Linked DNA regions of Undibacterium sp. KW1. The protein of the gene in region 2 interacts with the protein of the main gene of each other region in a pairwise test. Links are inferred from orthologs where the notes say so. Each region holds a gene or a part of one and is shown on either strand. Other genes may lie near its edges.

Region 1 (4,678 bases), 1.5 Mb from region 2 along the record:
TCGAAGGCCGCGAACTGACAGTGGCGATACTCGGCAAGGGTGAGCTGGCGTATGCCTTGCCGATCACCGAAATCGTTGCACCTGATGGTAACTACGATTACCAGAACAAGTATTTTACTGACGACACGCAATACATTTGCCCGGCACTGCTGGAGCAGGATCTGACGGATGCCATCCGCAAAATGGCTGTCGATGCTTACCGCGCACTGGATTGTGAAGGCTGGGCCAGGGTTGATGTCTTGTTGCGCAAGTCGGATAACAAACCGTTCTTGCTGGAGATCAATACTTCTCCAGGCATGACCGGGCATTCGCTGGTACCCATGGCAGCCAAGGCAGTAGGCATCAGTTATGAAGACTTGTGTGTAGAAATTTTGAAGACAGCAAGCTTGAAAATTAAATCTGAAACAGAAAAGTAAACGAGTAAGAGTAAAAAATGTGGCATGACAGCAAGCTGATGAACAATACCGCGAATGCCCTGTTTGGGCTGGTACTGTTCATCCTGGTGTTGTCAGGCGTCTGGTGGGTAATACAAAGGCCATTTTTTACTTTGCGCGTGATACGGGTGGAAGCGAGTAGTGCGGTTGATAGTGCTGGTTTACGGCATGTGAATACGCTGACGATCAGGAGCACGGCTTTACCCAAGATCAGGGGTAATTTTTTTACTGCAAATCTGGATGCGGTAAGAACAGCTTTTGAAGCAGTACCCTGGGTGCGCAAGGCCAGCGTACAAAGAGAATGGCCGAACAAACTCATCGTCACCCTGGAAGAACATGTGGCGCTGGGTACCTGGGGTGAAAACGGGCAATTGATTTCTGCCAAGGGCGATGTGTTCACCGCCAACCTGGCAGAGGCCGAGGACGATGCAGATCTGGTGGCCCTGAGTGGACCGGATGGTAGTGAAAAAGAAGTGCTGGCGCAGTATCTGGAATTTAAAAACTGGTTTGCCAGGATCAGTCTGGCACCGGATGAAGTGAATTACTCCAGTCGTTATGCCTGGAGTCTGAAGTTGAATAATGGCATGCAGGTGCAATTGGGCAGAGTGCAGGATGCAACAACGCTCAAGAGCAGGGTGGATAAACTGATGACAGTCTATCCGCAACTGCTGGCCAGTTTGCAGGACAGTATTGAAAGTGTGGACATGCGTTATCCGAATGGCCTGGCGCTCAAATCGAGTCATAGCAATATCGGATCAAAAAAGCAAACAAAAGCAAGTGGAAAGACATGACAAAAGACGCTAAAAATCTGATCGTTGGTCTCGATATCGGCACCTCAAAAATTGTGGCGGTCGTGGCAGAAGTCATGCCTGACGGCAGGCATGAAGTCATCGGCCTGGGCCAGCATGAATCCAAGGGGCTGAAAAAAGGCGTCGTCGTTAATATCGAGGCGACCGTCGAATCCATACAGCGCGCTTTGGAAGAAGCCGAGTTGATGGCAGACTGCAAGATACGCAATGTATATACCGGTATTGCCGGCAGCCATATCCGCAGCTTTAATTCCAGCGGCATGGTGGCGATCAAGGATAAAGAAGTCACCGCAGCTGACGTTTCGCGTGTGATAGAAACTGCCAAGGCCGTCAATATTCCGACTGACCAGCAATTGCTGCATACCTTACCGCAAGAATTTATTGTCGATAGCCAGGACGATGTGCGCGAACCTATAGGCATGAGCGGCATACGTCTTGAAGTCAAAGTGCATATTGTTACCGGTGCCGTTTCTGCGGTGCAGAACATCGTCAAGTGTGTGCGCCGTTGCGGTCTTGAAGTATCTGACCTGATCCTGCAACCTATGGCCTCGGCTGAAGCAGTGCTGACCAAGGATGAAAAAGAGCTGGGCGTAGTGCTCATCGATATCGGTGGCGGCACCACTGACGTTGCAGTATTCAGCGAAGGTGCGATACGACACACTGCAGTGATACCAATAGCCGGTGATCAGATCACCAATGATATCGCCATGGCCTTGCGCACGCCGACCTCGGAAGCAGAAGAAATCAAGGTGCGTTTTGGGGTCGCTAAACAGGTATTGGCTGATCCGTCCGACACACTGGAAGTGCCTGGTCTTGGTGACCGCGGCCCGCGCTCCTTGTCGCGCCAGGCTTTGGCGGCAGTGATAGAGCCGCGCGTTGAAGAATTGTTTGCGTTGGTGCACCAGGTGGTGCGTGAATCCGGCTATGAAGATGTGCTCTCATCCGGCATCGTTTTGACAGGCGGTTCTGCTGCCATGCCGGGCATGGTCGAGATGGCAGAAGACATCTTTTTGAAGCCGACCAGATTAGGCATGCCAGCGTATAGCGGGCAGTTGGCAGATGTCGTGCGCAGCCTGCGTTATGCCACAGTTTTGGGGTTGTTGTTGGAAGCGAAGAAGCAGTATTTGCGCGGTCATCTGGTCACTCGGCAAGAAGGTTCAGCCAAAGCGGTCTGGCAACGCATGAAAGAGTGGTTTTTAGGGAATTTTTAGCTTGTATTTTGTATCTAATTTGGTGTAGTCATTTTATAATAGTTCGATATACAGTTATTAGTCGCTAGTCGTCACATCCCGGTGATGCCTAGCGACTGATAACTGCCTACCTGGAGGAGTCATGATGGAGTTCGATATGGTTGATAACGCCACACAAGGCACCGTGATCAAGGTTGTCGGCGTAGGTGGCGCAGGCGGCAATGCGGTTCAGCACATGATCAACAAAGGCGTGTCCGGCGTTGAGTTCATTGCAGCAAACACAGATGCGCAAGCACTGTTGCAGTCTAAAGCAAACAATGTGATACAGATCGGCGAGACTGGTCTGGGCGCCGGCATGAAACCGGAAGTCGGCCGCAAGCTGGCAGAAGATTCCCGTGCCCGCATCGAAGACGCATTGCGCGGCGCGCACATGGTATTTATCGCCGCAGGTATGGGTGGCGGTACTGGTACTGGTGCTGCTCCCGTAGTTGCGCAAGTCGCCAAAGAATTGGGTGCACTGACCGTGGCCGTAGTATCGAAGCCATTTTCATACGAAGGTCAGAAATGCATGGACATCGCCGACGAAGGTCTGGAAACCTTGTCCCAGCACGTCGATTCTCTGATCATCATTCTCAACGAAAAACTCGAAGAGATTTATGAAGACGACAGCATGATCGAATGGCTGCAACATGCAGATGATGTCTTGAACAATGCCGTCGCCGGTATTGCCGAGATCATCAATGTGCCTGGCCATATCAACGTCGATTTCAATGACGTGAAAACCATCATGGGCGAACAAGGCAAGGCCATGATGGGTACGGCAACAGCTTCTGGTGTTGATCGCGCACGCATCGCCGCTGAGCAGGCTGTGGCATCTCCACTGCTGGATGGCATTGATTTGTCCGGCGCCCGCGGTGTGTTGGTGAACGTTACAGCCAGCCGTGGTCTGAAAGGTAAAGAGATCAAGGAAGTCATGTCCACCGTGCGCGCCTTTGCTGCACCGGACGCATCGATTGCCCAGGGTATCGCTTACGACGACAACATGGGTGACGATATCCGTGTGACGGTAGTTGCAACTGGCCTGGGCCGTGGCAAGAAAAATATTCAGCTGGTGCAAACACCTATGCTGCGTACCGGTACGCACAATGAAACCGTGATGGCCAGCCCGGTCATGACTTCTGCCACCATCAGCACTGGTGCTGCAACTGGTTCCGCAGGTTTTGATGGCTTGAGCAAACCTGCAGTATGGCGCCGTGAATCTGCGTCAGAAACAGTACGTGCCCTGGAAAAAAATGGCATGGAAACTTACGATATCCCAGCTTTCCTGCGCAAACAGGCTGACTGATTTATCTGGTTTTTCTGCAGAACGCCAGCTTCGAGAGAGGCTGGCGTTTTTTTTGTAGGACCGGAAAGCTCACCACAGAGGGAGGAAAGTCTGCTTGCAAGCAGACTTCGTTCCGCAGGCGCGCGGCATGCCGCACGAATTCCCTGCTACACCACAGAGAAAGACAAGAGGAAAGCGTCATATTTTCAATTGCTTTCGATAGGTAGTGCATCGTGACTCTTTCACAAAACTAATCAGTTAATAGTTACTGGACTATGTAAAAGAGTTTTTGAATTCCCCTGTTTTTCCTCTGTGTCTTTGTGCCTTTGTGTTGAGAGGTCTTAAGCCTTACTCTTTTAACTTCTGCAAGAAAATTCTAGCTCAGGCATACTTGCGTCCTTCACTGTCGGTGTTGATATGGCTCAAACTTCCTGCTTTTGGTGGAGGCGGCATACAGCAAGGCATTGAATATCCGAATACTTATCTAGGGAGCATAAAATGACAATCAAGATTGGCGATACTCTGCCTGAAGGCAGCCTGGCAGAATTTATTGAAGTGGAATCAGAAGGATGTTCACTCGGACCAAATACTTTCAAAGTCGCAGACCTGACCAAAGGTAAAACCATTGCGATTTTTGGTCTGCCTGGCGCATACACGCCAACTTGCTCAGCCAAGCATGTGCCTGGCTATGTTGCACTGGCAGCAGATTTGAAAGCCAAGGGCGTTGATGAAATCTGGTGTATCTCCGTCAATGACGCATTCGTCATGGGCGCATGGGGCCGTGATCAAAAATCCACTGGCATCGTCCGCATGATGGCAGACGGCAATGCAGATTTCAGCAAAGCGCTGGGCCTGGATGCAGATTTCAGCAAATTTGGCATGGGCACACGTTCCCAGCGTTATTCTTTGCTGGCTGTTGAC
Region 2 (6,411 bases):
ATCAACGCGGCCTTGTGCTGATTGCGTTCTTCTGCATCGCCAATGGAATTCAATTCCAGACGCACATTTTGCAGCCCCAGGTCATCCCAGAAACGCTGACACATCATAATCAGTTCGGCATCAATGTCCGGGCCGGTGAAGCCCAGCGCCTCAGCGCCCACCTGATGGAATTGACGATAACGACCACGCTGCGGTTTTTCATGACGGAACATGGGACCGGTATACCACAAGCGCCTTGGACCATCGTAAATAAGATTATGTTCAATCGCAGAACGTACGACACCGGCGGTACCTTCCGGGCGCAAAGTCAGCTTGTCGCCATTCATGGAATCTTCAAAGGAATACATTTCCTTTTCGACGACATCCGTTACTTCACCAAGGCCACGCGCGAACAAATTAGTAGGCTCGACAATAGGTGTACGGACTTGCTGGAAGCCATAACTCTTCAATACAGATTGCACAGTATTTTCAAACAACTCCCACAACGGGGCGTCATCCGGTAAAAGGTCATTCATCCCTTTCACACCAGCGATTTTTTCTGCTTTTTTTATTTCCGACATACTTGCTACCTGATTTAATTATTTGTTACGCCATGCACCGGGGCATAGTGGCTCTTGACATAGTCCAGCACAATTTCCTGGAACTCTTCTGCAATACGGTCGCCGCGCAAGGTGAGCGCCTTGGCACCATCAATAAAAACTGGCGCAGCCGGTGATTCACCCGTACCTGGCAAACTGATGCCAATATTGGCGTGCTTGGATTCACCTGGGCCATTAACGATACAGCCCATGACGGCGACATTCATATTCTCTACCCCTGGATACTGACTCTTCCAGACTGGCATTTGATTCCGCAGGAAACTCTGGATATCATCAGCCAGTTCCTGGAACACAGTCGAGGTAGTCCTGCCACAGCCGGGGCAAGCAATGACCATGGGCGTAAATTTTCGCAAACCCATAGTCTGCAAAATTTCCTGACCAACGACAACTTCCTTGCAACGGTCACCACCGGGCTCCGGTGTCAGGGATATGCGTATGGTGTCGCCTATGCCCTCCTGCATCAATACCGACAATGCTGCAGTCGAAGCGACGATGCCTTTACTACCCATGCCAGCCTCGGTCAGACCAAGATGCAAGGGGTAATCGCAACGTGCTGCCAGTTCGCGGTAAACGGCGATCAAGTCCTGCACACCTGAGACTTTGCAAGACAGGATAATCTTGTCACCTGCCAGACCCAGTTCTTCAGCTTTTTGCGCACTTTCAATCGCAGAGGTGATCAATGCCTGATACATCACGGCTTGCACACTCCATGGCTGAGCACGCTTGGCGTTATCATCCATGATGCGAGCCAGCAAGGCCTGATCCAGGCTACCCCAGTTGACACCGATGCGCACTGGCTTATCGTAGCGGCAAGCCATTTCTATCATCTGGGCAAACTGGGTATCGCGTTTGGCGCCCTTGCCTACATTGCCAGGATTAATCCGGTACTTGGATAAGGCTTTGGCGCAATCAGGAAAGTCATTCAACAGCGTGTGGCCGTTGTAATGAAAATCACCTACCAGCGGCACATCTATGCCCATCCGGTCCAACTGTTCACGTATCGCTGGTACGGCTGCTGCCGCTTCTGCGTTATTGACCGTGATGCGCACCAACTCAGAACCAGCCCGCGCCAATTCCTTGATTTGAATTGCAGTACCTATCGCGTCAGCAGTATCAGTATTCGTCATGGATTGCACCACGACAGGTGCGCCGCCACCTACCAGAACTTCCCGGTTGCCATATACCACTTTGGCAGCACGGGATGCACGCCTGAGCTTAGGACCAGAACCGATTTCCGATAAAAAATCCGTCATCTTTACTTCACATTCAAATTAATGACATTACTATCCTTGCCAGGCGCAATCTCCATGGATTTGCCACGCAACCAGCCATCCACACCTGCAGCATTACCTATCCTGAGCTGCAAAGCCTCTTTCATGTCAAACACCTCTTCAGTGCCCGCTTTGGCGAGATGAGAAGTCACAATACTGCCATTTTCACGCTTGACCTGTATCCAAGAGTCTTGCCTGAATTTCAGTTTCAACTGATTATTTCCCGCATCTGCCACTGCTGGCGCGGCAACCGCAACAGGCACGGAAACCGGGGCCGGAGCTACTGCAACCACAGGAGCTGAAGCCAGGGCCGAAGCTTGTTGAGCAACCGCTGGCGCAGACACCGGAGTTTGTACATCCTGATCCACTTTGGGTGGAGGAACGATATCCTGAGCTTCTGGTTTTGCACCATTGAGCGTACCAAGCACTGTGGGAATAGTCGATGCCGCTGGCTTATCAGCTTCTGGCTTGATAGATGCCGCGCCTGGATTTTCAACAGGTTTTTCAGGCTCTGCTTCAGTCGTTTTTTTTGCAGACTGCCCTGAGATCAGGCTCTTGATGTAATCGTTTTGCTCCAGCTTTTGCACCGCCACAAAGATCAGGGCACATGCAGCCAGCACTATCGCACCTATCACATACTTGCGATTATTATTACTATCCTGACGTCCCAGAAAAGGCGTACGAGACTCCATGAAAGGTGTCGCAAGGGTAGGACGCAAATCTGCATCCAGCCCAGACAGGCCCTTTTCTGCAGGGAGGCAGTCGATCACTGGCGCAGGGTCAAGCTTGAGAAGTTTCGCATAAGAGCGCACAAAACCTCGCACGATCACCATCTTGGGCAAATCATCAAATTGATTACTCTCCAGCGCAAGTATCTGGCGTTGGGACAATTTGAGTTGATCCGCCACCTGCTGCACACTCAAACCGAGTTGAACGCGCGCAGCAGACAATTGAGAACCGGCAGTCTGCACTACAGACAAAACCGCTTTAGTCTCAGATATCTCGGAAGCCAAAGGTTCTACAGGTAGATTCGCGCCCGCATCACTCATCAAACACTCCACGTTGATACAGAGAAAATTCTGTTGAATTAGGATGGCGGCGACGCAGTTGCGTAGCCAGACTATTTACCGCAGCCTCATCACCCAATTTTTTTTCAATTTTGATGGCAAGCCAAAATACATTTGCTGCCAACACGTCCAACTTGAGTACACGGCCAATATAAAACTTCGCCTGTTTATATTCACCGCGTTTGTAAAGCACATCGGCCAGATTCGCATTGATTTGCGGATTGCCAGCATCTTCACGCAGACCCTGCATGAAATAGCGTTCTGCAGCAAGCGTATCCTTGATACGCAAACTGCACAATCCAGCATTATTCAATGCCTTAGCTGGCGCATTATAGGCGGGATCCTTGACAGCGCTCTCAAGATACACAAGCCCTTGTTTCTCACGTCCGTTCATACACAAGAACCAGCCATAATTATTGCCAATATCACTATTACCTGGTGCGAGTTTCAGTGCATGCTGAAAATTATCTTCGGCCAGTTGCTTCTCACCCATATCCATGAAGATAAGTGCCCGCAGGCTGAAAGCATCAACCAGATCAGGCGCAATCAATAACGCCTGACGAATCTCTTCAAGAGCAACCTTCTGCTGCCCCTGCTGATAATAACCAACAGCCAGCTCCATGCGTATGGATGCACGTTTTCGCGCATCCTGCTTTTCGGCAGACATGTTTTGATCTGGCCTATCACCCTCCAGGCTCTTGGATGCACATGCTGACAAAGAAAGTGCCAGCACCACCAGCACTCCATTCAAAAAACATTGACGCATTTGAGAAATTTTCACTGAGTGATCTCCACGATCTTGCCAAAATTTTCGCCAAACTTCTTTTGATATTCCGCCATTTTTTGCATGCGCTCTTGCACACGCGTTCTGTCCTGCACTTCACCAGCCAGTTGACCACAAGCCGCATCGATATCATCGCCACGGGTTTTACGGGTGGTTGTTACCAAGCCTGCGTCGAGCAAAATCTGGGCAAATGCCTTGATACGCGGATTCGCTGATCGTTTCAGGCCAGATTCCGGGAAAGGATTAAAAGGAATCAGATTGAACTTGCACGGCACATCACGCACCAGCTCGATCAACTCCCTGGCATGCGCATCAGTATCATTGACACCATCCAGCATGCAATATTCAAATGTGACAAAGTCGCGCGGCGCAAACTCCAGGTAGCGCTTGCAGGCCGCCATCAACTCCTTCAATGGATGCTTCTTGTTCAGTGGTATCAGGCTGTCACGCAAAGTATCATTTGACGCATGCAGGGACACCGCCAGTGCCACCGGACATTCTTGCGACAGCTTGTCTATCATGGGAACCACACCACTGGTAGATAGCGTCACGCGGCGACGCGACAAGCCATAAGCATTATCATCGAGCATGAGACGCAAGGCAGTCACAGTTGGTTCAAAATTCAGCAAAGGCTCACCCATGCCCATCATGACCACATTGGTGATCTGACGCTCACCTTTAGGGCCAGGTGCAATACCTTTGGTCTTGCGCAATTCAAATTCTGCCATCCAGAGCTGGCCTATGATTTCGCCTACACTCAGGTTGCGGTTAAAACCCTGCTTGCCAGTAGAACAGAAACGGCAATTCACCGCACAACCAGCCTGGGTAGAAATACACAGGGTGCCACGGTTTTCTTCAGGGATAAATACAGTTTCTACAGCATTACCCTGGCCGACATCAACCAGCCATTTTCTCGTGCCATCTGCAGAGGTATGGTCACTGATCACGGCGGGAGCGGCAATCATCGCCCGCGTAGCGAGCTTCTCGCGCAGGGATTTCGCGAGGTCTGTCATTTCATCAAACGAACTGGCACCAAACTGGTGTATCCAGCGTTGCAATTGCTTGGCACGAAACGGCTTCTCACCCAAGTCACCGCAATATGCGACGAGCTGCGCTGGATCCAGATCCAATAAATTTGTGAGTACCGTCATGATCTTCTCTTTCGCACCTCAAACAGCACCAGACTGTATGAGGTGCATATCTTAATTCTTTATTCTGTTACATGCAGACAAAGTCTGAATTAACGGGAATAAACGTTCAACGCCGGGAAGTAGTAAGCAATTTCCACAGCAGCTGTTTCTGGAGCATCAGAACCGTGAACAGCGTTAGCATCGATAGAGTCAGCGAAATCAGCGCGGATTGTGCCAGCTTCTGCTTTCTTAGGATCTGTCGCACCCATCAGGTCGCGGTTTTTCAAAATTGCGCCTTCGCCTTCCAGAACCTGGATCATCACTGGACCGGAGATCATGAAATCAACCAGATCCTTGAAGAAAGGACGTGCGCTGTGAACAGCGTAGAAACCTTCAGCTTCAGCACGGGACAACTGCGCCATACGGGCAGCAACTACTTTCAGGCCAGCGCCTTCAAAGCGGCTGTAAATTTGACCGATGACGTTTTTTGCAACTGCGTCAGGCTTAATAATAGACAATGTACGTTCGATAGCCATCTAAAAACTCCAATAAAAAGAAAGGGTTAAGAAAAATTTCAAGAATTCATCTAACCTTAGATTTTACCATGAAACCACCAGCTCAGATATGTCTTTCAAGAAATACAATTGGTCGCAGACTGAATCAATTGAACTTATGTCATCTGAAGCAGGGATTTCATTGCAATAAGGCAAATCCATCAGAGATGGGCAATCATAACGACAGATTTGTTATTGCAAAAATCTAGATCAGATCAAAAACTGCCATGGATTCCACGTGAGAGGTATGCGGGAACATGTTAATGACACCAGCACTGCTAAGACGATAACCAGCCTGATTCACCAGCATGCCAGCATCCCTGGCCAGGGTGGAAGGGCTGCATGAAACATAGACCAGACGCTTGGGCTTTAATTCAGGCGCGATATCACCCAGATCAATCAAAGCCTGACAGACAGCCATGGCGCCATCGCGCGGCGGATCGATCAGGAAACGATCAAATTTACCAAGCTTGACGAAGTCTTGTGCCGTCACCTCGAACAGATTGCGCGTACTGAACGAGGTCTTGGCCGCCAGACCATTGTGTTTTGCATTTTCCAGAGCACGCTCAGTCAAGGTATCACTACCCTCTATACCCACAACCTCTCTTGCCAGCGTGGCGATAGGCAGGGTGAAATTGCCCAGGCCGCAGAACAGATCAGCGATACGCTCATCTTTTTGCACATCCAGCATGCGCAAAGCGCGTGCGACCAGTACCCGGTTGATATGATGGTTCACCTGAGTGAAATCAGTCGGCTTGAACGGCATTTTGACGCCAAATTCTGGCAACAGATAATGCAATTCGCTAGTCACAGGGTAGTATGGCGCGGCTGTTTCCGGCCCCTTGGTTTGCAACCACCATTGCACCTGATATTGATCAGCAAATGCCTTCAACTTGACTTCATCTTCTTTGGTCAATGGTGCCATGATGCGCAATACCATGGCAGTCACGCCCTCACCTATTGCCAGTTCGATTTGCGGCAAGGCTTCAACGATGGACAGCGAAGC

Evidence for each region.
Region 1: the proteins of rlmN (region 2) and ftsZ interact in binary tests that used the Escherichia coli proteins (3 or more experiments, as listed by UniProt). The link is inferred for Undibacterium sp. KW1 from one-to-one orthologs.

The regions. Positions count from the first base shown.
Region 1 is NZ_AP018439.1:895,519-900,196, forward strand. What follows is about bases 1,722-4,678. They hold ftsZ (cell division protein FtsZ), read left to right. Parts: upstream 1,722-2,578; coding sequence 2,579-3,778; downstream 3,779-4,678. Other genes in these bases: ftsA (cell division protein FtsA), read left to right, coding at 1,722-2,454; UNDKW_RS04050 (peroxiredoxin), read left to right, coding at 4,256-4,678. Also shown: UNDKW_RS04030 (D-alanine--D-alanine ligase), read left to right, coding at 1-416; UNDKW_RS04035 (cell division protein FtsQ/DivIB), read left to right, coding at 434-1,225; more of ftsA, read left to right, coding at 1,222-1,721. UniProt on the Escherichia coli protein: Essential cell division protein that forms a contractile ring structure (Z ring) at the future cell division site. The regulation of the ring assembly controls the timing and the location of cell division.
Region 2 is NZ_AP018439.1:2,446,436-2,452,846, reverse strand. The notes cover bases 2,796-5,762. They hold rlmN (23S rRNA (adenine(2503)-C(2))-methyltransferase RlmN), read right to left. Parts: upstream 4,876-5,762; coding sequence 3,715-4,875; downstream 2,796-3,714. Other genes in these bases: rlmD (23S rRNA (uracil(1939)-C(5))-methyltransferase RlmD), read right to left, coding at 5,611-5,762; ndk (nucleoside-diphosphate kinase), read right to left, coding at 4,962-5,387; pilW (type IV pilus biogenesis/stability protein PilW), read right to left, coding at 2,912-3,703; UNDKW_RS11015 (RodZ domain-containing protein), read right to left, coding at 2,796-2,919. Outside these bases: hisS (histidine--tRNA ligase), read right to left, coding at 1-560; ispG (flavodoxin-dependent (E)-4-hydroxy-3-methylbut-2-enyl-diphosphate synthase), read right to left, coding at 575-1,852; more of UNDKW_RS11015, read right to left, coding at 1,855-2,795; more of rlmD, read right to left, coding at 5,763-6,411.